Regions from separate parts of the Paenibacillus sp. ALE3 genome, predicted to be linked through region 1. Evidence: riboswitches for the same ligand, from Rfam matches in the RefSeq annotation. Region 1 holds a riboswitch; each other region holds the start of a gene.
The links. A riboswitch is a leader RNA that binds a small molecule or an ion and turns the genes downstream of it on or off. The one in region 1 is predicted to bind cyclic di-AMP.
Positions count from the first base shown of each region.

Region 1 (7,340 bases):
GGTATGGCGACGGAAAATGCACGTGTTGCTTTGGATGAGAAGTTTAAGCTGATCGAGCGGGATGAGGAACGGACATCCAAAGCTGCAAGCAATCTGGGACGTGCCATTGGGCTGGATAGTCTGCATCGGGTAGAGGCATTCGATAATTCCAACATTCAGGGTTCTGATCCAGTCTCGGCCATGATTGTCTTTATTGATGGCAAACCTGCCAAGAAGGAGTATCGAAAATACAAGATCCGTTCTGTGCAGGGACCAGATGATTATGAAACAATGCGTGAGGTTATTCGGCGTCGATATGAACGTGTGCTGAAGGAAAATCTTGAACGTCCCGACTTGATCATTGTCGATGGTGGCCGTGGACAAATTAAAGCGGCAACCGATGTATTGGAAAATGAGTTGGGTTTGTTTATTCCTGTGTGTGGTTTGGTGAAAGATGCCAAACACAGAACTTCCCAACTACTGATGGGAGAAACATTTGAGGCCGTGACACTTGCACGCAATAGCGAGGAATTTTATCTGCTGCAACGGATCCAGGACGAGGTTCACCGTTTTGCCATCACGTTCCACCGCGAGCAGCGCGGCAAATCTATGGTAACTTCCCAGTTGGACTCCATTCCAGGCATCGGCGAGAAACGGCGTAAGTTGCTGCTTAAGCATTTTGGATCGCTCAAAAAAATAAGAGAGGCCAGCGTCGAAGACTTCCGGCCTCTCTCTATTGGGGATAAGCTTGCTCGTCAGATTATAGCTGCCCTTCGGGAGGAGGAGTCGTAGAATACGGCTCCTCTTTTTTCATGGGTTCAAACATGATTCGATTAGGTTTTTTGGGACTAAACCAGTAAATGATGTAGCCTACAATAGCCGGAAGTAAGATCCAGAATAGGCCGGCGCTCACATTCACGGTGTCTCCCAGACTTATCACACTAAGCCCCATTAATATGCTATCAAAAATAACGTGGCTGAACATAGCAGCGATAAAGCCGTAACGCAAGAACACGAAACTAAACAGCAAACCAAGAAAAGTCAGCTCAATAGGTCTGGAAATCACCGGATAGATCGGATAAAGCGTATGTCCCAGTGCCCAAATAAGCGTAGTGATCAGACAAGCAACAAACGTATTCTTGACTATTTTTTTTACCATCGGAATACCAAATAGACGGTAAACAGTTTCTTCTCCAATACCTGCCATCCAAGCCATAATCGGCAATAGCCATGGATAAGCCATATTGTAAGGGGACTGCGTGGCGTCTGTAGTGGAGAACGTATTAAATGTGCGCTCCAATACAAAGAACAAAATGGATTGTACGCCCAGTAAAATGAAGGCCCACAAGTAACCGACATACATACTGCGAAGCACATACAATCCGTAGCCCGGCTCTTTAGCACGTGGCCATGCATTTAGTCCAACCTGACGCATAAGCCCGTCGCCGCCTACCAAGGAGAAATAGAGGGCTACAGCCATGAAGAAGGTAACACCAACCTGGAATACCATAAGAAATATAAGCATGCCCTTACTGCCTGCTTCAGCTTGCAATAAAGGTAGCATGTTCATTGTCCCAGCTATACTAGCAATAAAGTATACAATGGACAGAATAATACCGCGCACAAATGAAGTATGTCGTCGGGTGAGTGACGCATATACAATGGCAAGTACGCCCAGGACAAAGCTAAATAGGGCATAACCCGCATAAGTCATCCAATTCGCCCAGTATGTTTGCTTTTTAACATAGTCGGTATAGGACGAAGGGGCCGAAAAGCTTTGGGTAAACGAGCGAACATCCCCGTCTTCAAAAGTAAAAGCCAGCGTAAGTACCGAGGCGCCGATTTTCTTTCCGTCCACGGTATATTTTAATCCACCTTCCCCCTCAGTGGTCGCGAGCTTCAATTCAGATGGCTTAAAGCCAAAGCGTTTGATCCATATTGCTGCAGCCTGTTCCTTGGCTTCGAGCGTCATGTCACCCTCAGCTACACGTACAAGTCTGCTTCGTGCTTGTTCATCTGTAGAAACATCAGCCTGTGTGTAATTGGTGCTGGAGGTGATCCGTTTAAAGCTAACGACCTTCCCAGTGGATAAATCCACATGGATTTGCAGCTTGCCCTTCGCTGAGGAGTCAGGCAAATCAACCCGAAAGGTTTCATAAGGATAATTTTTTTTCCATGTACGATCGTACTCTTGAACCAATTTTTCTCTGGATAAATAACCGTACAAATCTGTTTCAGCCTGATAGGTTACGACGGGCTTCTCTGGCTGTGATTCCGTATAGCCCAGCTCGGAACGGGCAAAGTCCAGGGCGTGTATGACCGCTTCTTGTTTGCTGATGACCTTTGCATTCATCAATGATTCCGGACTTGGATTGCTAAGCGAGGGAATAAGCAATTGAAAGATAAAAAAGCAAACCAGGCCAACCCCGCCCAGCAAGCCTAATTTTTTGAAGTTGGCCGTGAGCACGACCGGTTTCCCGATAGGATTCATGAGTTTCCTCCTTAATCTGTAAATAAGAACATCCATTAAAGATATCATACTGCACAGGTTCCCGCCAACAGAGCAGCGATATTCATGAAAACAGAGTGAAAGCACTTTAAAGTTTTAATAAAATTAGATAAGCTGTGATTAACCGATGTCTATTCGCGAATTAAAGCCAATTTCACGTTTTTTCGGCGAAATCGGTTTTGTGATCTGGATAGAGAAGGATTATAATCTTGAGGCAATGCCTATGAAATATATGGGTAATGATATACATTTAAGCCGAATTTCTATGAGAAAACGGGGGAACCATGTTACTGGGGTGAATTTTACAGCCGATCCTGATGGACCGGAAGTGTAAATAGGGCATACTGTGCTGTCCGAATTCGTCAGCTAACCTCGTAGGCTGTGGACAGGAACCAAGTCAGGCACTCGGTTTTCCGGTGTCTTTTTTTGTGTGTATAAAAGTGTTTGGATTGGTTAGACCGCTGCGGGTTCAGATTATTCTTCCGATTGCTGTTATCCCCGGATTTTTTTGATTGTATAAACCCTTTAATGGTTAAAATCCGGAGATAAAGGCAAACGCTTCGCTTCTTCAGAACAATTCTGCCCCCTTCGCTGCTGCTCGCCAATAGCACCAGGGAGCCGGTTAGTGTTTGACATGCATTCTTCCTGTATTCAGGGAATGCTAATTATAGCTACTTAAGGTTTGGAAAATCAAAAAAATCAGGGGCAACGACGATCGGAAGATAAATGGAACGCGTAGCGGGCTTACACCGTATTAAGTCACTGTTTTTATAGTTTTAAGGATTAGGAGAGAAGTGATGAATAGATGAATCCCAATGCACGCTGGCTTCGGCTTTCTCCACCGCAGATATTCGTTGCAGGCTTTGCCATTATCATTCTAATAGGTAGTTTATTGTTAATGTTGCCCATCTCTAATACAACAGGAAAACCACTTGCGTTTATAGACGCTTTGTTTACTGCCGCGTCCGCGACCTGTGTAACCGGGCTTGTCGTTAAGGATACAGGGCTCTTTTTTACAACTTTTGGTCAAATCGTTATCGTTGCGCTGATCCAGATCGGTGGTCTTGGCTTTATGACCATGGCTACCTTGATCGCGCTGGTGTTCAAACGTCGCATTTCCTTGCGGGAGCGCCTTATTTTGCAAGAAGCGATGAATCAGACCTCTGTCGAAGGAATTGTTGGATTGATCCGCAAGGTGCTATGGTACTCGCTGATGATTGAGGGCGTATGTGCAGCTATTTTTTCGATTCGCTGGTCATTTGATATGCCTGTCGGCAGGGCGATTTATTTTGGAATTTGGCATGCCATTTCCATGTTTAATAATGCTGGTTTTGATTTATTCGGTGAATTTCGCAGCCTGACAGGTTATGTATATGATCCGATTGTTAATTTTACAGCCATGTTTCTCATTATTTCGGGTGGTATTGGTTTTGTAGTGATGTCAGACCTGGCAGATTATCGTAAGCGTAAGAGACTATCTTTGCATACCAAGGTGGTACTCAGCATGACAGCTGCTCTGATTGTCGTCGGGACGCTCGTCATTTTTGTATTTGAGTTTACGAATCCAAAGACGCTTGGCTCGCTTGATTGGGGTGGTAAACTGCTGGGTTCTTTATTCCAGTCCGTTACTCCACGTACCGCAGGTGCCAACACGCTGGACATTGCAGGCTTGCGGCAGGCTACGCAGTTTTTTATCATCATACTCATGTTTATTGGAGCTTCGCCTGGCTCCACTGGGGGCGGGATTAAGACCACTACATTTGCCCTGCTCATTGGAGCGGTGTTTTCGATGCTGCGGGGACGGGAAGATATTGTGCTGTTCCGGTACCGACTTGCGCAGGCACGAATTTATAAGGCTTTGACCATTACCTTGCTGGGGCTGCTGTTCGTGATTGGGGTGACGATGATTCTGTCCGCAACCGAAGATCATCATTTTCTAATGATCTTGTTCGAGACAGTGTCTGCATTTGGTACAGTAGGGCTGTCTATGGGGCTTACACCTGATTTGTCAGTTGTAGGCAAGCTGGTGATTACTCTGACGATGTTTGCAGGCAGGCTGGGTCCACTCACGCTAGCTTATGCACTGGGACCGAAAAAGGGTAAGGAATTGTATCGTCATCCAGAAGGTAAAATAATTATAGGGTAAGGGAGTTTTCGAGTAGATATGAAAACGCAGCAGTTTGTAGTCATTGGCCTGGGACGGTTTGGCTCAAGCCTGGCTTTGCAATTGGTGGATATGGGGTGCGAGGTGCTGGGCATTGATCGGAATGAGGATGTTGTAGACAGTATGAGTGAGATCCTGACACATACTGTCGTGGCGGACGCTACAGATGAGGATGCGTTGCGGTCACTGGGCATCCGTAATTTCGATTGCGGCATTGTTGCAATTGGTGATGATATTCAGGTAAGCATCCTGACCGCCATTTTGCTGAAGGAGCTGGGTGTGAGAAAAGTCGTAGCCAAAGCTATATCTGTACTGCATGGGCGTGCGTTAGAGAAGCTTGGGGTGGACCGAGTCATTTATCCGGAACGAGATATGGGTATTCGGGTAGCGCATCAGCTGGTCACGCCTAATCTGCTCGATTATTTGGAGCTGTCCAAGGAATACAGCATTGTGGAACTCAATGTGCCTGCATGTCTGAATGGCAAAACGTTAGCAGAATTAAATGCTCGTACTCGCTTTGGTTGCAGCATCGTGGCACTTCATACGGCGAATGGTATCTTGATCGCGCCGACAGCTATGGATCGGCTGAAAGCAGACGATATTATGGTCATTATCGGCTCCAATGACAATATCGGCCGCTTTGAGGATGAGGTCGTTAATGTCAATGAAGAGGGTTAAATTCTCTACACCATACGGTAGCCTGCAAACGATGCACGTGTCTCGCTAATCCAGCGTCGTGCTGTCGGGCCGAGATCGGCCGTTTCTGAGTATATGAGGGAGGTCGTTCGGCGTGTCTCCTTCAAATCAGGCAAGTACAATGCAGTAAGTCCATTATCTCGCAGCAGTTCGCTGCGCAAGTAGGATTTGGGCAGCAAAGCGGATGCCTTGCAGGTTGGAAGCAGGCGTACAATCGCCTCGAAGGAGTCGATTTCCATGCGGATATCCGGCATAATGCCGCTGCGCTGGAACAAGTCATCCGTCAGGCTGCGGTACCAGGTTCCTTTGGAGAAAATGATCATCGGCAATCCTTGCAGGTCCTTCATTGAAGCCGTTCCTGTCTTGACAGTTAATTCATGTCCGATGGGGACGACTAGCTCCAAATGATCGTCAAATAACGGAATGCAGCGTAATCCAGCTTCATGAATGGCAGACCCGACAACGCCGGCGTCTGCTTTTTTGTCGCGTACAAAGGCGACGATTTCATGCGTTTTGCCGGTGAGCAGCTTTAGCTCAGTCTGAGGATGCTTGCTCATGAAAGCCTCGACGAGGGTAGGCAACGTCGTTTGGAGTGTCGTAAGACTTGCGCCCAGAGTAAGCATGCTCTGGGCTTCATTTTTGTGCTGTGACAGCTTTTGTAAGAAGCGAAGCTGACGTTGCCGTTGCTCCAGCGCGAAAGTATATACAAATCGGCCAGTTGATGTAATTTCGAGCCGTTTGCCCCGACGATCAAAGAGATGGACACCCAGCTCTTCCTCCAGCTTGGCAATTTTGCGAGACAGGGCGGGTTGGGACAAATTCAGCAGTTTTGAGGCTTTATTCAAGCTGGACTGCTCGACAACGACGGCAAAAGCGTTCAAATCCTCAAACAAATCTTCCACTTCCTCTCTATATGCAAAAAAGACATAATAATTAATACGTATATTGCAATTCCATTATAAGCCGAAAAGGAGTAACATGAAAGCGACACAAGATGTTCACACTTTTGTTTTTCCTTATAAGGGACACCTTGTTGAACATTCCCTGTCGGGAACTGTCATTTTATATGTTATATTACTATTGAAAACGCTATTATTGGGAGAAGGGAGCATGACCTAGATGAGAGGATTTTATTCCAGAAAGCTGCATTCACTTCTTGGCGTCATTCCGTTGGCTCTATTTTTTGTTGAGCATTTGGTGACGAACTTCACAGCGGTGGAGGGCGGTAAGGAAGGTTTTAATCGCAGCGTGGCCTTCCTGAATGGTTTGCCGCTGGTTATTGTGTTAGAAACGTTATTCATCTACTTGCCATTATTATTCCACGGAATCTATGGCTTGTATATCGCTTATCAGGCTGATCCGAATGTTAAAAGGTTTGGCTATTCGCGTAACTGGCGCTTTTTGTTCCAGCGTATTTCCGGCGTCATTACGTTTGTATTTATTATCTGGCACGTATACGACACACGCTTTCAGGTGGCCCTGGGTAATGTCACTCATGAGGAGCTAGGCGGCGTAATGCATGGCATAGTGACGAACCCAGTCTATTTTATTTTGTATTTAATCAGTGTCGTTTCGGCATCATTTCACTTTGCTAATGGACTGTGGGCATTTATGGTCAGTTGGGGGATTACCGTGGGACCACGTGCCCAAAAAGTATCTTCCTATATCTGTATGACCCTGTTCGTGGTGGTGTCGATCGGCTTCGTTGCTTCCCTGCTTGCATTCCGTAGCGCGGAATTCCAAGAAACGGCAACAGCCTTGGTGCATTGCAGCGCTTTTAAACAGCTACTGTAAACGAGTTATTTAAATTATACATCGTGTTGAGATTCTATTTTGAATGGTAAAAGGGGATTTAGTACAAATCCTGAAAAGAAGGAGTGAGCAGAAATGGCAGCATCCAATATTATTGTCGTGGGCGGCGGTCTGGCAGGTCTAATGGCTACGATCAAGGCGGCAGAGGCGGGAGTCCACGTTCATTTATTTTCTTTGGTT
Region 1 is NZ_CM134214.1:701,073-708,412, forward strand. It holds gene uvrC (excinuclease ABC subunit UvrC) at 1-771, shown strand, start outside; gene ACXHJ2_RS03195 (CPBP family intramembrane glutamic endopeptidase) at 740-2,470, opposite strand; cyclic di-AMP (ydaO/yuaA leader) riboswitch at 2,732-2,884, shown strand; gene ACXHJ2_RS03200 (TrkH family potassium uptake protein) at 3,294-4,634, shown strand; gene ACXHJ2_RS03205 (potassium channel family protein) at 4,653-5,330, shown strand; gene ACXHJ2_RS03210 (LysR family transcriptional regulator) at 5,336-6,241, opposite strand; gene ACXHJ2_RS03215 (succinate dehydrogenase cytochrome b558 subunit) at 6,468-7,142, shown strand; gene sdhA (succinate dehydrogenase flavoprotein subunit) at 7,236-7,340, shown strand, end outside.

Region 2 (7,340 bases), 1.5 Mb from region 1:
AACAAGCTCAGCGCCACAATGACCTTTAATGCATATTGCCAGGTGCGTTTGCTCATGTGTAACCCTCTCCTAGCTTGCCCGAATAACCTTGACGTCTCCGGTAATCACTTCTTCTCCTTCATAAAGCATAAAGCGACCGTCCTGCCATTCTACCCGCAATAGATGGTAATCATCAGACTGGTACTGCCAAACATGTTGCTCTCCACCCTGCCGGAAAGGAGCACGGCCCATAACGGTAACATGCCCAAAATACTGTTCTTCCAAATGATACGTTGTATCATCCAGTTCTAAAATGGTCGGTACTTCCTCCGGGTTGTCTAGTCTGCCATCGATGGCCTGATAAAGTCCGAATTGCAGTGTTTCCCGTTCCTCAATATGAAGATAACTCACTTGATTACCATCCTGAAGCGTCAAAACAACAGCATTCCGAGCACGATTATGTACACGACCTACCACTTCATAGGTGACAAGCGACACCTCACAAATATCCCCTGGATTTAAGTGAAGCATGCTTTTTTCCGCTTTCGGCGGTTCAGGCTTAGCAAATAGATTTGAAATTCGTTTCCATACACTCATGGTCATATTTCCTCCTTACTTTGCCTAGAAGCATGCTGTAATGATCAAGGCACCAACCAAATGCAGCGCTCCCGAAAACAGACCGAAACCAATTTTACCTTCCTGGGTACCTTTATCCAGATCAAACTGTGCCCAATATCTCAACAGCAGACGCACAATCACTTCCAAAACAAGCAGGATAATAAAGGCAATCACAGAATACACAAGCGCTTCAAGCAAATTATTAGCGGTAGCAATTGAACCTGATAAAATATATCCTTGTGCAATCAGCTTCATAATCATCCGTACCGTTACGGCCATATTTCCGGCTTTTACTTCGGCAAAATCCTTATACTTTGTAAATAAAGAATCGACATACATTAATACGAACAGCAAAATAGCACCCGCGCCCGTCCATACCAGCATCGCTTTCATCGTTTCTAAAAAATGCATTTGCTACCATCCTCCACATCTTCTTGACTACATATATTGATTTACGCCCCCAGGCAGGGAAAAGCGAAGGAGAAAACGTTTCTCCTTCGCTTACTGAGCCCTCACACTAGCGGCAATGCTTAAAAGTTCTTATTTGTTTTCGTATTGTTTCAGCAAAGCAGCAAGTTCATCGTCCACAGCACTTTTCTTATCCAGCTCTTTGAACTCTTCATCCAGCGATTTTTCCTTGGAAGCCATTTCGTTGCTCGCTTCAGCACGTGCTTCTGCTTGCAGCATTTTTTCCTCCATACGCTTCAATCCAGCAGTTGCCGTATCCGAGCTAAAACCGTTCATAGCTTTGTTAATTTCAGTTTGCGCTTTAGCTGCGTTATAACGGGCAACCAGTGTCTCGCGCTTGTTTTTCATTTCAGTCAGCTGTCTACGCATTTCATCCAGCTTACCACGCAGGTTGTCAGCTGCAGCTTTGTTTTGCTCATAACCAGCTTGGAACTCGTTCATTTTTTGTTCGGCAGATTTCTTTTCTTCCAGCGCACGACGAGCAAGATCCACATTTTGTGCTTTTGCAGCCGTATGAGCCTGTTCTTCGCGTTTTTTCACCAAAGCTGCCTGTTCTTCGTATTGCTGTTTGAATCTCTTTTCAATAGCAATTTGAGCGGCTACCGCTTTCTCTGCGTCTTCCAGATCCTCTTGCATATCACGAATGTATTGATCCGTCATTTTAACTGGATCTTCTGCCTTGTCGATAATGGCGTTAATGTTAGACATCGTAAGATCTCTTAATCGTTTGAAAATAGACATGTGAAGTTCCTCCTAGAATTGAATGCTTAAATTTTAAGCTCTGTACACATGTTTACGCAAGCTTTGCAAAGAGGTTTCAAAAATATCTAAAAACCGCGTAGATAAGGCTCTGGGATATCTGCCTGTACTTTTAGCGCCCGTGAAGCATGCAGCGCCCAATAGGGATCACGCAGCATGGCACGCCCTATGGCTACCAGATCAGCTTCATTTTGCTGAACGACTCGGCGGGCATCCTCATAATCATCCAATAAGCCGACAGCAATGACAGGCACATTCAATTTTTCACGGATGGTATGAGCCAAATCGACCTGATAACCAGCACGCGCAGACGGGCCTCCGCTGGAGCCTATCGGACCCTCACCACCAGAAGAAATATGGAAAATGTCTACACCTGCATCACGATATCGTTCCCCTATGGCTGCTATGTATTCAACATCATATCCGTCTTGGACATATTCTTTGGCAGATATCCGCATTAGCACAGGCATATCAGCAGGAAGTACCTCTTTAACAGCACGGATCACCTCAACACCAAACAGTGACAAATCCTGCCCATATTCATCTTCTCTGGTATTGGTTAAAGGGGAATGAAATTGATGGATCAGATAGCCGTGAGCACCATGAATCTCTACCGTGTCAAAACCAGCTTCTACCGCCCGGCGAGCCCCCTCTTTGTAGGCCTGAACCAGTTCCTTGACTTCTGCTCTCGTCAAAGTGTGGGGATCTTTAAAGCGTTCACTAAAGGGGATCGAGGACGGGCCTACAGGTGTCTCAGCATCCTCGGCCTTGCGTCCGGCATGGCCTAATTGAATGGCAATTTTGGCACCATACTTGTGGACTTCCTCTACAATTTTGCGATATGCAGGAATATGTTCGTCACTCCAAATGCCCAAATCACGATCCGTAATGCGTCCATCCGGATGAACCGCTGTCATTTCCACAATTATGAGCCCAGTCCCTCCTACCGCGCGACTCACATAATGGACATAATGCCAATCCGTCGGTTTGCCGTCCTTGGCCTCCACGCTGTATTGGCACATTGGGGGCATGACAATCCGATTTCTTAAGGAAAGCCCCTTTAATTGATAAGGAGTAAACAAGTCGGTCACTTTTATCCATCCTTCCCTCAATTCCAGTCTGTATCATTATGAATAGCATCCCCATTATACACCAGCTGTCACGGTATACCGAATCCTTTGTAAGGCTAAAACTTGCGAAAATGCTTCAGTTTTCGGTCATGTTTAAGAGAATATGTCCGTTTACTTCGTCATCTTCACAGATATCCGCTTCATGATGTGCTTCTCTTCAGTCGTGTAGGGCTTCACTCAATCACCAGCATAATTTTAATAGGACAGGTACATAATAGCTGAGAGCACCACTAGGTACCACGCACGGAAAGGGGGAATATAAATGCGGTACAGGGGAGTGTTGCCATGTTTAGCACTGTTACTAGCATTTTCAAGTTTTCCCGTTCACGCGGATACGTCTCCCAACATCGGAACGCCCCATCCCAAGGAAGCTGCTGCCGCTACTTCGGTATATCAAAGTAAAGATCGAGCTGCTCCAACATTAGCGATGCTACGAAAAAAGCATGCGGACATTTTTAAAATGTGCGGCCCGCACACCCGCCAAATTGCCTTAACCTTTGATGATGTGCCCGATTCAAGGTATACGCCGCAGGTTTTGGACGTATTACACGCAAACGGTATCAAAGCTACCTTTTTTATCGTCGGCCATCGTGCGGAAAAGCATCCGGGGATCATACGCCGCATCATCCGCGAGGGCCATGCTATAGGAAACCACTCCTATACTCATCCGGATTTCAGAAAGGCCACACCAGAGCGCTTTCACCACCAGATTACAAAAACAGAACGCATTTTAGAAGCCAGCGCAGGTTTTCGACCCAGATTGATACGACCACCCTATGGTGAAATCACGGAGCCTCAAATCCAGTGGGCACGTCGTCATGGGTACATGATCGTCAATTGGAATGTGGACTCTCTAGACTGGAAGGGATTAAGCAAAACACAGATTCAGCGCAACGTGATCCCGGCTACCGGACCTGGCTCCATTATTTTAATGCATGCAGGTGGAGGTCAAAGTTCCAACTTACAAGGTACTGTCCAAGCTTTGCCGGGTCTAATCCACTCTTTAAAAGCTAAGGGCTACAAGTTTGTCACAGTCCCCCGGCTACTTCACACATCGGAACGAAAATAACAGTATGTCTAAGCCTCGCATATACCAACAACGTAAAAAGGCTGCCTTAACGAGCAGAATGTTTCTGCTTGTAAGACAGCCTTTTTTACGATAAACGACCAGACCTGATAAGAAGTCGTCCCAGTTATATGTTGTATGCTATAATATTAAGTTTACATAATATTTATTATGTTTAATGAAATTAAACATATGCACACTGCTATTTATCAATGACGTACAGTTTCACATTTTGGAAACCGAAATCGTTCACGAATGATTTGTTGCCAGGGATAAAGATATCAATCCGCTTTCCGGTAATAGCGCTGCCCTGATCACGGGCAACGGCCACAAAAGAATGGTCGGGCAAGCCCGGATGGGAATAGCCTGTAACTAGCACCTTTGTTCCCATAGGAATGACTTTCGGGTCTACCGCAATTGTACCTAGTTTAAGCGGATTGCCGTAGTAATCGACTGCACCCCATTTGCCATTTTCATCAGCTGCGGCTGAATATGCTGTTGCTTTAACATCAACTACTTTACTGTAATTGAACGTTTTGCCCCATGCTTCAATTGTTGGTCTCTCATTCGCTGGTGCTTTCTCCGTAAGAAGCTGTGGCTTCGAATCCGAAGCCGCCTTCACACTTTTTTCGTCTGGAACTTTAATTTGCAGACCTGCATATATGTTGTTGGACGCAATATCAGGGTTAGCCTTCGTCAACTCATCTACCGATACCCCATAACGTTGAGCAAGCAAAAAGAAGGTATCGCCTTCTTTGGCAGTATGAAGCGAAGCAGCATCTGCTACTCCAGCTGTCTGGGCCAGTCCTGCAATAGCTGCGGCAAGCACCGCAAATTTCATGTTTTTTCCAATATGTTTTAAATGTTTCAAAGCTATGTACCTCCTCTGTTATGCCTGCGAAGTTAGCTGTCGGATTCGGACTCAGGAGAAGCCCTATGCTTGTGCAATTCACCCCTAGGCATATTCCACAACATCTTATGACGCATTGGAATAATTGCCGTTGTTACGTCCCCCGCACTTCCCACGGTTTGAGCCCAGCATTGAGCATTTGTTATCATTGCTGCTGCTCCGGTAAGTTTTGGCTTACTGCATAATATCACAATTTTGTAACCTTATCTGCATGAAAATGTTGGGAACCTTGAACATCATACTATACTCATTACAATTTTGTCATCAAAAATCGGTTTTTTGTTACGAAAATATGGAGATATGGTGACAAAAAGAGAAAAGCCCTCCGTGAAACATTATCACGAGAGGGCTTTGTTAATATTTCATAAAAGCATTTTCTTACAGCACTTTAGCAAGAAAATCACGGGTACGGTCATGGCTTGGAGTACCGAAAACTTGCTCAGGCGTACCTTGTTCTATAATTTGACCGTTGTCCATAAAGATGATTCGATCCCCTACCTCACGGGCAAAGCCCATTTCATGCGTCACGATCACCATCGTCATGCCGCCCTCAGCGAGCTTCTTCATCACGTCCAGAACCTCTCCAACCATTTCAGGGTCAAGGGCAGAAGTAGGCTCATCGAACAGCATTACGTGCGGCTGCATGGCCAAAGCACGTGCTATCGCAATACGTTGCTTTTGACCACCAGATAACTGGTTCGGGTAGGTATTCTTTTTATCCTCAAGACCCACAGTCCGCAAGAGCTCCAGTGCAATTTTCTCCGCTTCTTTCCCCGATTGCTTCTTCACCTGCGTTGGTGCAAGCGTCAGATTCTGCAGTATTGTTTTATGCGGAAACAGATTAAAATGCTGGAAAACCATCCCCATCTTCTCCCGAGTCGCATTGATATTATGACCACGGGCCGTAATCGGCTCACCCTCAAACAAGATTTCCCCTTCTGTTGGCTGTTCCAACAGATTCATACAACGTAAAAACGTACTTTTCCCCGAACCACTCGGGCCGATAATGACGACAACTTCACCTTTGGCGATATCTATATCAATACCTTTTAAAATTTCATTCTTACCGAATGATTTACGCAGTTGTTTAACGGTGATCACTGGCTCTCAACTTCCTTTCCCATAAACCCAACAGCTTAGATAAGCTGAATGTCATTACAAAATAAATAGCGGCTGCGATTACGAACGGACTCAAGCCTTCGTAGGTAATATTCTTAATGACCTGGGCTTGATACATAATATCCACCATCCCAATGGTCGAAATAATAGAAGATTCTTTAATGATCGTAATGAACTCATTACCAATAGCAGGCAATATAGATTTAAATGCTTGCGGTAAAATGACGTGTCGCATCGCTTTGCCTCGTCCCATCCCGAGCGAGCGGGCAGCTTCCATCTGTCCACGGTCTACGGCCTGAATACCAGCACGGAAAATTTCAGCTAAATATGCCGAACTATTCAGAGACAATGTAATTATACCGGACTGGAGTGGCGTAAAATTAACACCCAACGTCAAAGCAACTCCGTAATGAATGATCATAAGCTGCACCAGCATAGGTGTGCCGCGCAGTATCTCTACATATGCGGTACCTAGCCACTCGATAATACGAATACCACTCATCCGCAGCAAGGATATGATCAGGCCAATAATGAACCCGAACAGTACTCCGAGCGCAGACAGCAATAGGGTGTAGCCGATACCCGTAGCGTAAAAACTGCGATATTTCAAAAATATATCTACAATGCTATTCGAAGAAACTTGTCGGTCTGCAGACAGTGCACTCGCTTCTGTAGAAAACTTCTCAATCGAACCGTCCGCTTTCAGGCGAGCCAACGTTTTATTTACTGAAGCAAGCAATTCCGCATTTCCTTTACGGATGCCTACAGCAGTTTCTGCTCCTTCATCCTCAGGTACTGCCTTGGCAAGTGTTACGGTACCATCTAGCGTGTAACCTTTAGCAACGGTATCTTCGATTACAACCGCGTTGATACGCTTGGTCCGAAGCTGGAGTACCAGATCGGATATTTTATCCAATGAGGTTACAGAAGCATTAGGCACTTTTTGCGCAATTTCTTCCTGGATACTCCCCTTCTGCGCACCGAGCTTCTCTCCTTTTAGAGCAGCCATCGTTGAATATTTGTCTTTATCCTCTGGACGTACCATAATGACTTGCTTGGAACGATAGTATACATCCGAAAAATCAATGCTCTTTCTGCGTTCATCCGTCGGTGTCATACCGGACAGTACCAAGTCTACGCGACCACTTTGCAGAGCAGGCAGCAAAGAGTCAAAACTCATGTCCTCTGGGACCATCTCCGCATTCAGATCCTTGGCGATTTCCTTGGCAATTTCAACATCAAACCCAACAATGGTATCCTGACCGTTAATAACTTTATGAAACTCATACGG
Region 2 is NZ_CM134214.1:2,155,045-2,162,384, reverse strand. It holds gene ACXHJ2_RS09760 (DUF4247 domain-containing protein) at 1-56, opposite strand, end outside; gene ACXHJ2_RS09755 (DUF4178 domain-containing protein) at 70-576, opposite strand; gene ACXHJ2_RS09750 (DUF350 domain-containing protein) at 601-1,008, opposite strand; gene ACXHJ2_RS09745 (PspA/IM30 family protein) at 1,138-1,806, opposite strand; gene ACXHJ2_RS09740 (NADH:flavin oxidoreductase/NADH oxidase) at 1,893-2,915, opposite strand; gene ACXHJ2_RS09735 (polysaccharide deacetylase family protein) at 3,217-4,023, shown strand; gene ACXHJ2_RS09730 (3D domain-containing protein) at 4,223-4,891, opposite strand; cyclic di-AMP (ydaO/yuaA leader) riboswitch at 4,898-5,078, opposite strand; gene ACXHJ2_RS09725 (amino acid ABC transporter ATP-binding protein) at 5,309-6,031, opposite strand; gene ACXHJ2_RS09720 (ABC transporter substrate-binding protein/permease) at 6,018-7,340, opposite strand, start outside.
Region 2: it holds a riboswitch for cyclic di-AMP, as region 1 does, so the genes downstream of both, ACXHJ2_RS09730 (3D domain-containing protein) here and ACXHJ2_RS03200 (TrkH family potassium uptake protein) in region 1, are expected to answer to the same signal.

Region 3 (7,340 bases), 1.3 Mb from region 1:
CTTGGCACTCAAATCAAAGTTGGACGGAAACTGACTATTGGAAATAGGTACATTGTCCGTATGACCTGATACGATAACGTCATAACCAGGAAACTGTTGGAGCATGCTGGAAATGGATTTGGCCAGCTTTCTCGCTTCTGGCTTTACTTCGGCCTGCCCGGATGAAAACAGGGCATTATCACTAATGGTGATCATCAGCTGGGATTGGTTCAGCTTGGTGTTCAGTAGGGTGGACAGGCCGTTATTTTGAATATACTGATCCATTTGCTTTTTAAGCTTCTTTAAATCTTCTTCTTCCCGCTGGGCGAGTTGCTTTTGCAGATCAGAGGTAGAAGTGGCTTTCGATTTTAAGGGTTGTGATACCTCTTCTTTATTTTTGCCCATATCCATGGATTGTGACGACGGATTCGCGGCTGAGTGATCCAGCACGCCAGTACCGCCACTAAAAGCTGAACTCAGGGATTGAGCCATAGTTTCAAATTTTTTGGCATCGAGCGAGCTCATACCGAATAAGACAATGAAAAGAGCCAACAGAAGGGTCATTAAGTCGGAATATGGCAACAGCCAGCTTTCGTCAGCATGCTCTTCATGCGGTTCATGTCTCTTTTTACTCACTGGAATCGCCATCCTTCTGGGTCATCGAAGCCCGTTCGGTTGGAGTTAGGAAGATTGCTAGCTTCTGGCTGATGGCAATCGTCGAGATACCGGATTGAATGGAAAGCAGACCTTCGACCATCATTAACTTAAGTTCCACTTCTTTTTTGGATAGCCGTTTCAGCTTGTTGGACATTGGATGCCATAGGACATAACCTGTAAAAATACCGAGCAACGTTGCAATAAAAGCGGCTGCAATGGCATGGGACAGTTTTTCCATGTCACTAAGGTCGGCCAGAGCGGCGATCAGACCTACAACCGCACCAAGTACCCCGAGTGTTGGAGCGTACATACCGGCTTGGGAGAAAATCAGTGCGCCAGCGCGGTGTCTATCTTCGGTAGCGTTAATGTCTTCCATCAGAACATCGCGTACGAACTCCTGATCATTACCATCGATAATCATTCGCATACCGCCGCGCATAAAGGGATCGTCGATCTCTTCGACCTTGGATTCCAGCGCGAGCAGACCTTCACGACGGGTAATGGATGCCCATTCGGTAAATGTACCGATAAGCTCCTTGCGATCCAGCAATTTCTGCTGGGTAAAAATAATTTTAAACAGCTTTGGCACCCGTTTCATGTCATCCATCGGAAACGCCATGAATATACTTGCTGCTGTTCCGACGAAAATAATCATGTAAGCAGCGGGATTATTGACCAGATTGACGACTGGCGCGCCCTTCAGGATCATCCCGACGACCAGTGACAAAAGCCCGAGCACAAGTCCAATAATGGTTGTAATTTGCATGATACACCTCATCCATGAGAATAGATTTTGAATCCTTTCATGCCGCATGGGTCGTCCTTGCCCCAAGCGCGTCATTATGAGACGGATTATAGTATTTATCGACAAAACTCTCTTTTTTGTTAAGGGCCAATTTCCGGTATAATAAAGTGATTATGTATTGAATCGCTGAACCATTGGAGGAAATAGCATGGGAGTAAAGCATGGGCGCGAGTATGAACAAATTTTGAACGATTTGACAGAGGCTGTGGGACGCATTCCAGATAGCTATGGATTTTTTGAAATGGAAGCAGAAGATTGGGACAGGCTGAACCCGATGGGGCGTCAGGAAGTCAATGAAGCTTTGGCAGAAGACCTATTTTATGCACTGGGTACGGAGCCCGTAATCACTGTAGGCAGCGGCGTTGTGATTTATGAGCCGGAGCAGCACCGGATCTATGTACTCATCGGGGATGAGGAGCTGACGTCGGTCCCATTGATTTGATGGCCGTCTTATGGATTTATCAACGGGGCCGTGGTAATATGTACACCAATATATCGTAGTTTTGGCCGCATTTAAGCGGCTGAAAGGCTTCCGTATAAACGGGGAGGAGTTCGTAACATGCCTTTTACACAAGAAGAGATTGAAGCACATCTGGAGAAGCTGGAGGGCTGGGAACTGGAGGAAGGACGTTGGATCGTTCGGAAATATAATTTTTCCAGTTTTATGAAAGGAATTGCCTTCGTGGATGAAGTTGCCGCTATATCTGAGGCATTTAATCACCATCCATTTATTACGATTGATTACAAGACCGTGACTCTGCGTTTGACCTCCTGGGACGATGGCGGTATTATGGCTGTAGATATTAAGGAAGCCCAACAATATAATGAAGCTTTCGAAAAAATGCGCAGCAGTCATTGAGTTTGTAATGATCTGTCGTATATATGAAGAGCGCCTTCGCTATACAACATCGCGGTTGTATAGTGAAGGCGCTCTTATTTATAGAACCCGATTCTGTTGTTCAGGACGATATACCATACAATGGAACGGCTTTCTGCCATCTGGAGTCTGGCGTTCATAGGTATCCGTCAGCTCAAATCCAGCTGCCTTGTAGGCTCGGATAGCCCGCTGATTCCAAGTGAGAACCTCTAGGTCAATTTCATTCTGCGGATGACGTCGTCTGGCTTCCTCGGCAATGGCCCGGACAAAATCGGAGCCTGTGCCATGTCCGCATCTTTCGGGATGCATTCCAAGACCCAGCCGGGTCACACCGACCATAGGAAAATATTGAGCAAATCCCGTCAGCTCATTCTCTTCGTCCAGTACGGCAACATATTGCTCTTGGCGAAGCGTGGGACTTCCAAATTCGACTTCAAGTGCCTTCATTTGTTCCCAGGGAAGCCAGCCGTATATGTTGTAGGGGGGATCATAGCGCCACTCACAGATTTCAGCCGCTTGATGCTCGTCCATCGGTACAATCCGGTAGTTGGATATTGAGGCCGGCACTTTTCCATTCCTCCTTATGCAGATACTTCAATCATTAACCACAGATTGTAGACAAGTTGTAGGAGAATGGCAAGCGTGTTTATTTCGTACCTAAGTCGGGTATACATTCAATAAGAAGGATTTACTGCTCATATGCTCCCCCAGCGGTGGCGGTAAAACCGACGATGTTCGCTAAAACTGAAACCTTTTGAGGTGTCGGTTCGTCAGTAATGATAATAATTACTGATGTAGTGGACATAAAAAACCGCAATTCGATTCCGGCCAGAATCAAATTGCGGCTAGGGTTAGCTTGCTGTGCGGTAGTTATTCTACGTTGTCGTCATCAGGAATATCTGAAGCTACAGAATGGTAAGCGTCTGTGCTCATAATTCTTTTTGCACCGACATAACGGTTAGCGTAATAATTTTCGTTCAGTGAGCTAACTACTACACCACGTGAAGTCGAGGAGTGGGCGAATTTCCCTTCACCTACGAAGATACCTACATGGGAAACGCCTCTTCCTGTGGTGTTGAAGAACACCAGGTCGCCTGGTCTCATTTCATCGCGGGATACAGAAGCTCCCATTTTGAATTGTGATCCAGATTGATGCGGCAGTTTAATTCCCAGTTTGTTGAATACATACATTGTGAAGCCGGAGCAATCGAATCCCTCGAGTGTAGTACCTCCGCTTCTATAGTTCGTTCCTTTGGCATCTTGGATGACCTGGTCCATCTTAGAGTCTGCAAATGCACTGCTGCCACCGAATGTAAAAGATGTAAAGGCAATGGCGAGACCCATGGCTGCGATCGTTAGCTTCTTCTTCAAAAAAAATATACCCCTTCCATTGCCTGCGAGGTTAGCTTAAGGATTCGGTAGAAGGTTCCCCTATGACCACTCTGTTGCGAGATCAATTCACCCAAACTGGTTCCCCCGCTTCCTAGGTGCCAGGAATTAGGCTTAACTTAAGATGTGCACCTTGGAGAGCAGTATTCACGACAACGATGTTTTTAAGATAAAGGTTACAATAAAGATTACAAAGTTGTTACTATCAGTTCACTGCGATTATTGTAACAAAGACAGCAGGCTTTGGCAAATGTTTCATCGCAAAAAGTTACAAAAAAAATCTGTTCCTAACGCCCTAGGAACAGATTCTGTTAACAGTATTCAGTTATGTGCCGTTTGCACGGGAAAGAAAAAAGTTTTTTCGACAGCTAAAAATGCAGGAGAAAGCATAAAGAGAGGGATTAGCCTCTGCTGGAGATATCGATGTGCCATAGACGATACTGCGAACTGATATGCCACAGCCTGACCAGACTGGTAACAAAATGATACGATTGCTGGAGAATTAGCGCCAACATACCAGTCCAAATCATCGCTACGGTGCCAAATAGACCGAAGACCAGCAGCACACAAGCACCAAGCAAGAGAGATACGCTTACAGCCGGAAGAAGCTGGCGAAAGAAGGCGAGCAGGGACGATAGTATGGCGTGACCACTGACCGTGCCCAGTTGCATATACAGGATGCACTGCCGAATGAACCAACCGTAAGCCACCCACCCAATGGCATAGGGCAACAAATGCAGCAGGTAAGAGGAAGATTGCAGCGTCCCTGCTACAATAGGATAGAGTCTCGGTACCACCCAGAAGGCGGGAAGCAGCAGCAAACCCAACTCGATGATGTAATACAACAGAGATGACATACCGTGACGTTTCATCCCCTTGAAGAAGGACAGGCTTTGCGGTTCAGACGCATCGGTATACAGGCTTTGATATATGCCAGCTCTAATGAAGGGAGTGATTAGGACGCGCAATACGGTCGCCCCTAATAGTATCCATAAATACACATGTACTTCCTGGCTGTCCATCAAGGCGATCTGCCCCTCCATCCAAAACAAGGTCTTTCCCAGCTCGTTTTGGCTCTGATCAGGATAACGCAGCAGCAGCGGGACAACGGCCGACTGTACCAGCCGATAGAGAAATACTCCCCACAGCAGACGATACAAAAATAAAATGATAACGATATAAAAGCGTATGCGCACTAGCGCCCAGCCTTCTTTTAAAACAGTCCGCATCTATAGACACCTCACCATGACAGACTTCCAAGCAGTGTCTCCAACAGCTTGGTTACACTCACACTCCAACGGGTTTGTTGCTTTTCGTCCAATTCAGCCTTCAGGCTATTATTAATATGCTTGTTCTCCAGTGCAATAGTGTATAGAGGATCAACCGTCACATAGGACACGGGAGAGGTGCTTTTGAGTCGGAAAGATGTACTTTTGCCCGTACCGTCCCATGCCTTAAATATTGTGGTGCCATCCTTGAAGGTAAATTGAACAGGGATCTTGGGATAATCTGCTCCTTTTTTGCTGAGCGTCACGACTGCTTCATATCCATTCTCCAACTTGCGGTTCGTGATGCGATCGACAGAAAAGTCCGCCATCTGGCCGTCATATACATATTGTTCAAAATAGTGGCTCCATGAGCGTCCAGTCACCCTCTCCACGACACGCTGAAAATCCTGTGAGGTCGGATGCTTGAATCGGTAGGTCTGGACATAGGTTCGCATAATCCGGTCCATTTTTTTCGTACCCACCTGACGTTCAATACCTCGTAGTACCAGCTTGCCTCGTGAGTAGGCATTTTGTGCATACTCAGCCGACGATCCGTACTTCCAGGATTCGCGGTTTAGGGGCTGTGGAGAAGCTACCTGTCCGGATTGTAATGGCAAGTTGGGGATAAGCCCATATTCTTGCTCCATGAGCCGTTCTTCTGCATAGGAGGTGAAGCCTTCATCCAGCCAGGGCTCCTCAAATTCATTATTGGCTACCATTCCGTAGAAATATTGATGCCCAATCTCATGAACCAGCGTCCGTTCCAGATTATAGCCGGGATTCAGTTGGTCCGCAGCTGCGGCCGTGATGAGTGTCGGATATTCCATGCCGCCGGCTCCACTGCCTGTTTTGGGTGGAACGACGATCGATAGAGTGGAATATGGATAAGGCCCGTACCATTTGCTGTAGTACGAAAGGGCGGCCTTGGCTGCGCTCATGTAACGTCCTTTGAGTTCCTTATGGGAAGGGTCTAGATAGAGCTTGATTTTGACACCAGGAACTTCAGTAGAAGAAAAGGGTTCTTCTACGGCTACAAAGTTGGGTGAAGCAGACCAGGCAAAATCGTGTACATCATCGGCATAAAATTGATATATTTTCTGGCCGTTCTGTCGTACTGCACCACGGGTGGGAAACCCGGTCGCTGCTACGATGTGTGTTTCAGGCACCCGAATCCGTATACTGTAAATTCCAAAATCGGCATAGAACTCGGAGTTGCCATGATACTGATGGAGGTTCCAGCCCTCGTCGGCGCGTCCACGTTGTCCTGCAGTCTCATAGACGCTGAGCTTTGGAAACCACTGTCCAGCCATTACAAAATCATCTGTCGCACCCATACGAGCAAAAATGCCAGGCAGTTTGACTTCAAACTTCATATATAGTGTGATTTCTTCGCCACCTCGTACTGGCTTGGGCAGACGTACCTTCATGAGCGAACGGTCCCTTGCGTTACCGTCATCTGGTTGTACATATTGAGTACGGTGCATGAGAGATAAACCATCTTCTGTTTTTAGTTCGGTCAGCGTCATGGAGCCAAAGCCGTCCTTGGGCATGGTGTCTCCGCGCAGCTTTCCCCCGGATTCTTTCATAAAGGTGGTTTCCATAGAAGAGAAGGCATTCGGGTATAGATGAAGATACAGATCATTCACAGTTTTCTTGCCTGGATGTTTCCAGGTCAGTGTCTCAGTGCCTCGCAAAACCCGTCCTTTTTCCAGAGATACATCAATGTGATACTCCACCACCCGTTTGCTGAGAATTTCCGAAGCGGGCTGTGGAGGGTTCTTGGGCAGGTCGGGCATGATGTTGGCCCCTAGAGGCTTGCCCATATCTGGCGCAAGCGCAGATTCAGACTCGGAGCCGTATAGTGGTTTGCCTGCAGACTGAGGGGCGGATTGCGATTGGGGTTGCCAGGCAAACCATAACGTCCCTGCGAGGAGTCCGAGGGCTAGTGTAGACAATAAAACGATTTTGGAGCGTGCTGGGGTCATACAATGGATACCTCCCGTTGACAAGCATCTACAGCATGTATATGTTTGCTTTCGCGAGATTATTAGTTAAAATATTTATAGTGTAGAATGAGTGTGAAGACGGAAATTGGAGGCCTAGTGACGCATGAGTGAAAATCAGCCGGACGGCAAAAAGCAGATTGCACTGAATATTGTCAGTGGCAAGAGTAAACATAAGGGCTTCGGCGCAGGCTCAATCGACCTGAACAGCATGTCCCCGGTCATCATTGACCGAGGAGAGGCAAAAATTGATATCGGTGCCATGCATGCCAAAAGTAAAGTAGAACGTGGAATCAAGTTCTCTACGAATAAAGAAGACGTACCGAACGGACGCCAGGTATGGCTGGTATGGGTAGCTGTGG
Region 3 is NZ_CM134214.1:5,195,460-5,202,799, reverse strand. It holds gene motB (flagellar motor protein MotB) at 1-615, opposite strand, end outside; gene motA (flagellar motor stator protein MotA) at 608-1,402, opposite strand; gene ACXHJ2_RS23395 (hypothetical protein) at 1,590-1,883, shown strand; gene ACXHJ2_RS23390 (4a-hydroxytetrahydrobiopterin dehydratase) at 2,001-2,300, shown strand; gene ACXHJ2_RS23385 (GNAT family N-acetyltransferase) at 2,379-2,885, opposite strand; gene ACXHJ2_RS23380 (C40 family peptidase) at 3,189-3,689, opposite strand; cyclic di-AMP (ydaO/yuaA leader) riboswitch at 3,695-3,832, opposite strand; gene ACXHJ2_RS23375 (hypothetical protein) at 4,109-4,936, opposite strand; gene ACXHJ2_RS23370 (M1 family metallopeptidase) at 4,948-6,960, opposite strand; gene ACXHJ2_RS23365 (YwhD family protein) at 7,085-7,340, shown strand, end outside.
Region 3: it holds a riboswitch for cyclic di-AMP, as region 1 does, so the genes downstream of both, ACXHJ2_RS23380 (C40 family peptidase) here and ACXHJ2_RS03200 (TrkH family potassium uptake protein) in region 1, are expected to answer to the same signal.

Region 4 (7,340 bases), 2.7 Mb from region 1:
TAAAATCGACAACTCTGCTACGTGATTGATTGGCGTAAGCGAACTGACTTAAAGACCGCCCTTTCTTCGGAAAACAGGCGGTTTTTGTTGCATATTGTGGTATAATGAAAACCAACATACATAATTCGGTAATTTTAGCATACGTGATCTTTGAAATGGGAACAGGGTACATGATATCGTTATTTGGAGAGCCTGCTAGGGAGGAAGGAACTTCTATGCAATCTATTTACCAACGCATTGAGGAGCTCATTAAGGAACGAGGTATGACGAAAAAGGCGTTTTGCCAGCAGTTGGGCATTAGTACAGGAAACTTTGGAGATTGGAAAAGAGGAAAAACGACACCGGGCACGAATAAACTCATTGAAATCGCTTCGTTTTTTAATGCTAGTCTGGATTGGATTATGCTGGGTCGAGATGTGCAGAGTAAAGTACTAAAGGAGTCGCAGGACCCTTATTTTTTTGGAGCTTCAGGGCAACTGAATTGCCAGGGGGAATCGCTAAGTGAGGCGGAAAGAGATTTTATACTTGAGTATATTGAATTTACCCGTTTTCGTAAAGAGAAAAACCAGCATAATTCAACTACTGATTAATGTTTGCTGTGAGGTTTGATAAGGATGTCCTAATGTGTACAATTGAAAAATAATTAGAAAAAAGCTACAGTTTCGGAGGGGAAACGTTTTGGGAGATCAAACTATTTATCAGCGGATTGAAGCTTTAATTAAGGATCGGGGAATGACCAAAAAGGCATTTTGTGAAAAGCTTAAAATCAGCTCAGGGAATCTCGGTGATTGGAGAAGAGGAAAAACAACGCCAGGTACCGCCCATTTGATTCAGATTTCGGACTTTTTTAATGTATCGCTCGACTGGTTGATGAAAGGAATTAAGCCGGGGGAAGGCGTGCTTCAGGAGCAGAAGGCTGCTTATTTTTTTGGGGTGATGGGGCCATTGAATTGCCAGGCTGAAGATCTTGAAACAGAAGAACAGAACTTTATTTTAGAATATGTTGAATTTGTGAAATACCGTAAGCAAAAAAGGGAGAAGGACAAAGCGAAACTTGAATAATCTATGGCTAAGCGCCTGGGTGGATAACCCGTAAAACGGACTGAGGGGTTCGGTTTACGGGTTTATTTGATTTCCTGATAATATGGCGGCGCGTCGGATGCTGGAATGCTTGTTGGGTTTAGTGTGGTGTCGCCTCCTTATAATCGTTATCGTCGATATTCAGAATTGCAGCAACTTGTTTTCTGTACCTTTGTGCTTTACGGGTGCCGTGAATCAGATTGGACAAGCGTGAAGGTGGAATATTGTGTGTCTCGCAAAATGTTTTCTGATCCAGTCGAAGCTCGACAAGCCTTTGTTTGATGGCCCACCCGAAGGAGGTGACAGGCATTTTGTTGTTCAAGAGAAATCGCCCCTTACGGATTCTTGCAGAATAATTGGTGTGATATAATAATCATCAGTAAACATGTTAGAATTAACCATCTAAAACTATGATACACTTTTATACGTGTTTATACAATCTTAAATGCGTTATTTTATTAAAATAATTACTTAATTAAGTGCAAAAAGTGAAAATAATCCGACTATAGTCTGTGAGTGGTATGAATTTGGATACATGAATTAAAAATACTCTGCCGCTTGAGAAAAGGGCAGAGTATTTTTAATGTGACTGCTAGACTGGTAAAACGACGCATCAGAGGGAGGCTGGAAGGCGTTTGAATAGGATGGAGGAGGAAAAGGGCCTGGATGCACTCAATTGGCTACTATGGCTCATATAGGGTGGCTGAGTGATGTAGGAACTGGTCTGATGGCTATGGAAAAGGTGAGACTGAAATAAGCTTGGCGTAGGTTCGTTAAATTTCTTCCAGGTGGTGAGCAACTCGCTGGTCATGTGATCGATAAGAGGATTCTTTTCCTCGTAAGGAGGATTGAGCAGTCTGAAGGCATCTTCGATACAGAAGGATACCGCTGTGGCAAAATAGCCGTGAATGGTCTGTTCTATATCGGTTCCAAGAAGGAAGTTAATCCAAGTGTGGACAGTAGCGAGTGTGCCAATTGCATTGTATTGAGTGAGTGTGTCTTCCAGTTGGTCAAATGCAAGCCAAGGATAAAGAGCCTTGGTGAGCTTGAGCAGACGCTGGCCAGAAAGTCGCGATTTTTTCACATACTGCGAGGAAGGATGTTGGGTGTACAGCATTTTATCAATAAGGGCGATCCGCCAACCGTCATTCTGCTGGATGGCTGAATACAGACTTTTGATGGCCATGCCGTCAAGGGATGTAATTTGAGGATACCAATCGTCTCGCATAAAATGTTTCAGATCCTGTAGACTGTTCAAGTTTCCGTTACGGAAACGTTCATCCAGTCCGTAGAAACGGGTAAAACCACCAATGGGTAGGGAAGGGTCCAACAACAATGCGTAGTTTAGCAATCGGTTACCTTTATGCAGGATGGTTCGCCTCCTTTAGGTGAATATTTGTGTCAGTTTATTTGACTCTAATCTTATTTATATAATAATAGTTCGATTATTTATGTAGTATATATTTACACTTTGAGCTCTTTCATGTCAAATTAAATAATTTTATTGCTTATATATGTTATATAAAGTTACACTAAAAATAATTATAATATTATTGTTTACAAATTGTTGCTGAGAGAGTATAATAAATCTGTTGCCTCAATACATTATGACATGCGGTCGTGGTGGAATGGCAGACACGCTATCTTGAGGGGGTAGTGGGCGTACGCCCGTGGAGGTTCGAGTCCTCTCGACCGCATTATGTGTAATACCCAGTTGAAAAAGCATCCTGACACGTTTTACGTGAAGGGGTGCTTTTTTTGTTAAATATTTTTCGTTATATCATTCTGTTACAGAAGCGGTCATATGGACAGCGGACCGCTCGTTAACTTTAATGAAGAAAGATGTCAGTTTTTCCGCAAAAGCTTCTCTATATCTCCTATAAGCTTATCTGGAGTGGTTTGCGGCGCATAACGCTTAAATACGTTACCTTCTCGTGTAATTAAGAATTTAGTGAAATTCCATTTGATCGCTTTGGAGCCTAATACTCCCGGAGCAGTGTGGGTCAGGTAGCGAAATAGAGGATGTGCCTGATCACCGTTGACATCTGTCTTGGCGAACATGGGGAAGGTCACACCGTAATTGATTTGGCAAAACTCAGAGATCTCCTCGCTGGAGCCCGGCTCTTGTTTGGCGAACTGGTTGCTGGGAAATCCCAAAATTTCGAGCCCCTGTTCATGATACTGGTCATATAGCTCTTGTAGCGCCTTGTACTGGGGGGTTAACCCACATTTGCTGGCAGTATTCACGATAAGTAGAACTTTCCCTTCGTATGTGGATAACGGAATTTGTACCCCTTGTAGGGTCTGTGCATCATATTTATATACGGTCAAGATATCCCTCCTCATTCAATATTCTGCAATTAAATTGTAAGCAACTCAACAAGGGGTTGCAAGTCCAGAAGAGTATACGGGCATTGGACCATTGTAAAATCGTCTTTTGTTCAAAACGGTAAATCGCACTTCAAATGGAGCTAATTGAGGTGTTTCTTCTCATAAAAACGGGTTCAATCGGTAATTATCTGGCACATATAGCGTATTTTCTTTCTTTTTTGCAAATAAGGAGTAACTAAGCCATACCCTACGCTAATATTGACATGCCTTTCATTTTCAAAAAGGGGTGAAATACAGAGTTTTAAAGAGATACGAGAAGCATAGATGCCTTGTAAGCGTTATTCTTAATCTCCTATGCTCAAAAGGGTGATTTATAGCCCCGCCGTTGAGCTTTACAGTCTTCCTTGCACGGGTGTATGATTCAAGACGTAATTTCAAATTAACACCAATGAAGCAACAACGAATTGTCTAAAGCGCTGAATTTTGCAGTTGCAAAAGCGGGGGAACCAACGAGTATGTACGGTTTTGCAAGCCGTGTGTGTCTCATGGGGTGAATTTTCCGGCCAAGTGCCGTAAATAGGGCGACTCTCACGTCCGAATCCGACAGCTAACCTCGTAAGCGTACAGGGAGAGGCAACAAACCGCCGTGTGCAGCCATGGTTTATTTTATCATGGAATGTATGAAGCCGGAGGAAGCCTTTTTCCTTCGGCTTCTTTTTGTTGTCTTTTTATACCGGGAGAGGAGCTACTGATGGAAGGTCGGTTAATTATTGTCACTGCACCGAATGAAGCGGGCAGAAGTTTTGTGAAATTGCTTATGTTTAAAAAATTGGCGTTTGCAGTTCTCACAAATAGCACTCAGGAGGAACGACAGCTCAAAAAAATGGGTGTGGAGCACATTGTGCGCATCAATACGATGCAAGCGGGAAAATGGAATTTTCCTAAAAAAGAAATTGGTAGTGTGTATTTGTTCGAAAACAGCTTGAATCTGACTTGCCGTTTCCTGCAAATATGTCGGCCACTAACATCAGAATTGATCTATGTTATTACGCACGGCTGTAATCCACAAGGAATTTATCGGGGATTGGGAGCGGACCATGTGATCTACACATTGAACGGAGAGGTGGGTTTCCTGCTGAACGGATAAGCACTTATAACATAGCTGGTTTATGATTTTATGATGGAATCGGAAATGACGATCTGAAGAGCGATACGGAGGGTATGAACATGATGGATTTATACATGCTGCTCATAATGGCTGTGAGTTATGGAGTGATACTGCTGTTTGTACGCTGGTGTGATGCGCAGACCTCAAAAGGAGGCCGAAGAGGATGATTGTTGTGCTAGGACTCACGGCTATTGTGTTCGTGTATTTAATCTACGCACTCCTGAATCCTGAAAAGTTCTAGTCAACTATAGGATCGAGCAGGCGGGAACAGCAGATCAAGAATGAAGCATCAGAGGTGTAGATTTTCGCAAACGTGTGCACTCATTGGATGTTCTGAATCAGGTCTGTTGTTCCAAATGCAGGAGCATTATAAGGAGGAATAGAGGATGGAGCTACTGCAAATTGGAGTTGTGATCGTCATATTGCTGCTCTTGGTAAAGCCGGTGGGCACCTATATGTATCACGTATTCTCGAATGAACCGAATCGGACGGATCGGATTTTTGGTGAAACGGAAAAGCTGATTTATAAGGTTGTAGGCTTGAAGAAACAGGACAGCATGCGTTGGACCACGTATGCTATGAGTTTCATTGCAACCAATGTGGTGCTTGTGGGGATCAGCTACCTGCTATTGCGCTTGCAGGCTATACTCCCAGGCAATCCGGTTGGAAACAGTAATATGGAAGCATCATTGGCCTTTAATACGGTAATCAGCTTTATGACCAATACGAATCTCCAACATTATAGCGGAGAAAGCGGGCTTACGTATCTGACACAGATGGCGTTCGTCACGATGATGATGTTTACTTCGGCTGCTTCGGGGTTTTCGGTTGCTGCGGCTTTTATGAGGGGACTGACGCGGCGCGGTGAAGGAATGGGTAATTTTTTTCAAGATTTTATTAAAGCCAACATACGGATTTTTCTGCCGCTTGCCTTTGTACTTACGCTGGTGCTGGTGGGACTAAAAGTACCACAGACGCTACAGTCCACGGCGGATATTACGACTTTAAGCGGTACACAGCAGCAGATTGCTATGGGACCCATTGCCTCATTGGAATCCATCAAGCATTTGGGCACGAACGGGGGCGGTTTTGCGGGAGCTAATTCTGCTCATCCTTTTGAGAATCCAAGTCCTTGGACGAACGTACTGGAAATTTTAGCAATGTGGGTAATGCCGGCTTCGCTGCCGTATACTTTTGGATTGTTTGCCCGTAATCGCAAGCAGGGCTGGATTATTTTTAGCTCGATGATGGTCTTGTTCCTTATTTTTCTATCCATAACGTATGTGTCGGAGAAGACAGGTAATCCGTTAATCCAGGCACTGGGTATGGATGCATCTCAGGGAAGCATGGAAGGGAAAGAGGTTCGTTTCGGCATTGGACAATCGGCACTATTCACTGCGGTTACAACAGCGGCAACGACAGGTTCGGTCAATAATATGCATGATACACTGACCCCGCTAGGTGGTATGGCTGCTTTGGGAGAAATGATGCTAAACGTCATTTTTGGCGGCAAGGGCGTCGGGCTGATGAATATGCTGATGTATGCAATTCTTGGGGTATTTATATGCGGTTTGATGGTCGGAAGAACCCCGGAATTTATGGGTAGGAAAATTGAAGGCAAGGAAATGAAGCTGATTGCGATTGCCATTTTGGTACATCCGTTTCTTATTCTAGCTCCAACTGCGCTTGCGTTTATGAGTCATTGGGGATACGATGCGGTCTCTAACCCCGGATATCACGGGTTGACTCAGGTTCTCTATGAATATGCATCATCTGCGGCAAATAACGGTTCAGGATTTGAAGGTCTTTCAGATAACAACGTGTTCTGGAATGTTACAACAGGAGCAGTTATGTTCTTTGGACGATATGTATCCATGATTGCATTGCTGGCTGTGGCAGCTTCGTTGAATGCCAAAGCCCCGACCCCGGTGACGATAGGCACACTGCGCACGGACAACAAGCTGTTTGGAGCCATCCTCATCGGAGTTGTTCTGTTGATTGGTGCGTTAACCTTTTTGCCGGTGATCGTATTGGGTCCTGTAGCTGAATTTTTGACCATGTGATGAAAAATGAGAATGGATGAACGGGGTGCTTGATCATGAAGGAAGAACGCAAACGCATGCTGGATAGAAGCATCTTGAAGCAGGCGGTCAAGGATAGCTTTATAAAATTAAATCCGATGATCATGATGAAAAATCCTGTCATGTTCGTCGTAGAGATCGGTACATTGGTTGTGTTGCTCATGCTGCTGCTTCCCGGTTATTTTGGAGTCGGCAAGGAAATGGGCTTTAACTTGGCTGTATTTATTATTCTGTTGTTCACGCTGCTTTTTGCTAACTTTGCCGAAGCGCTCGCGGAGGGACGGGGGAAGGCACAAGCTGCTTCCTTGAAAAAATCCAAGCAGGACTCGCAAGCTAATAAGCTTGTCGGAAATGAGATTCAGGTAGTCAGCTCGACAGCATTGCGTAAAGGTGACGTGGTAATCGTCTCTCAGGGCGAAATGATTCCAAGTGATGGTGAGGTCATTGAAGGCCTGGCTTCGGTGGATGAATCTGCGATTACGGGAGAATCAGCTCCGGTCATTAAGGAATCGGGCGGTGATTTTTGCTCGGTAACTGGCGGGACGCGGGTGGTCAGTGACCGCATTAAGGTGCGAATTACGACTGAGCCGGGTGAGACGTTTATTGATAAAATGATTTCGCTCGTGGAAGGTGCACAGCGGCAAAAAACGCCAAATGAAATTGCGCTGAATACATTGCTG
Region 4 is NZ_CM134214.1:3,774,569-3,781,908, reverse strand. It holds gene ACXHJ2_RS16860 (MarR family winged helix-turn-helix transcriptional regulator) at 1-25, shown strand, start outside; gene ACXHJ2_RS16855 (helix-turn-helix domain-containing protein) at 216-590, shown strand; gene ACXHJ2_RS16850 (helix-turn-helix domain-containing protein) at 679-1,062, shown strand; gene ACXHJ2_RS16845 (Rha family transcriptional regulator) at 1,181-1,402, opposite strand; gene ACXHJ2_RS16840 (urease accessory protein UreF) at 1,694-2,431, opposite strand; tRNA gene ACXHJ2_RS16835 (tRNA-Leu) at 2,695-2,777, shown strand; gene ACXHJ2_RS16830 (glutathione peroxidase) at 2,926-3,411, opposite strand; cyclic di-AMP (ydaO/yuaA leader) riboswitch at 3,876-4,049, shown strand; gene ACXHJ2_RS16825 (hypothetical protein) at 4,163-4,558, shown strand; gene kdpF (K(+)-transporting ATPase subunit F) at 4,743-4,820, shown strand; gene kdpA (potassium-transporting ATPase subunit KdpA) at 4,966-6,642, shown strand; gene kdpB (potassium-transporting ATPase subunit KdpB) at 6,678-7,340, shown strand, end outside.
Region 4: it holds a riboswitch for cyclic di-AMP, as region 1 does, so the genes downstream of both, ACXHJ2_RS16825 (hypothetical protein) here and ACXHJ2_RS03200 (TrkH family potassium uptake protein) in region 1, are expected to answer to the same signal.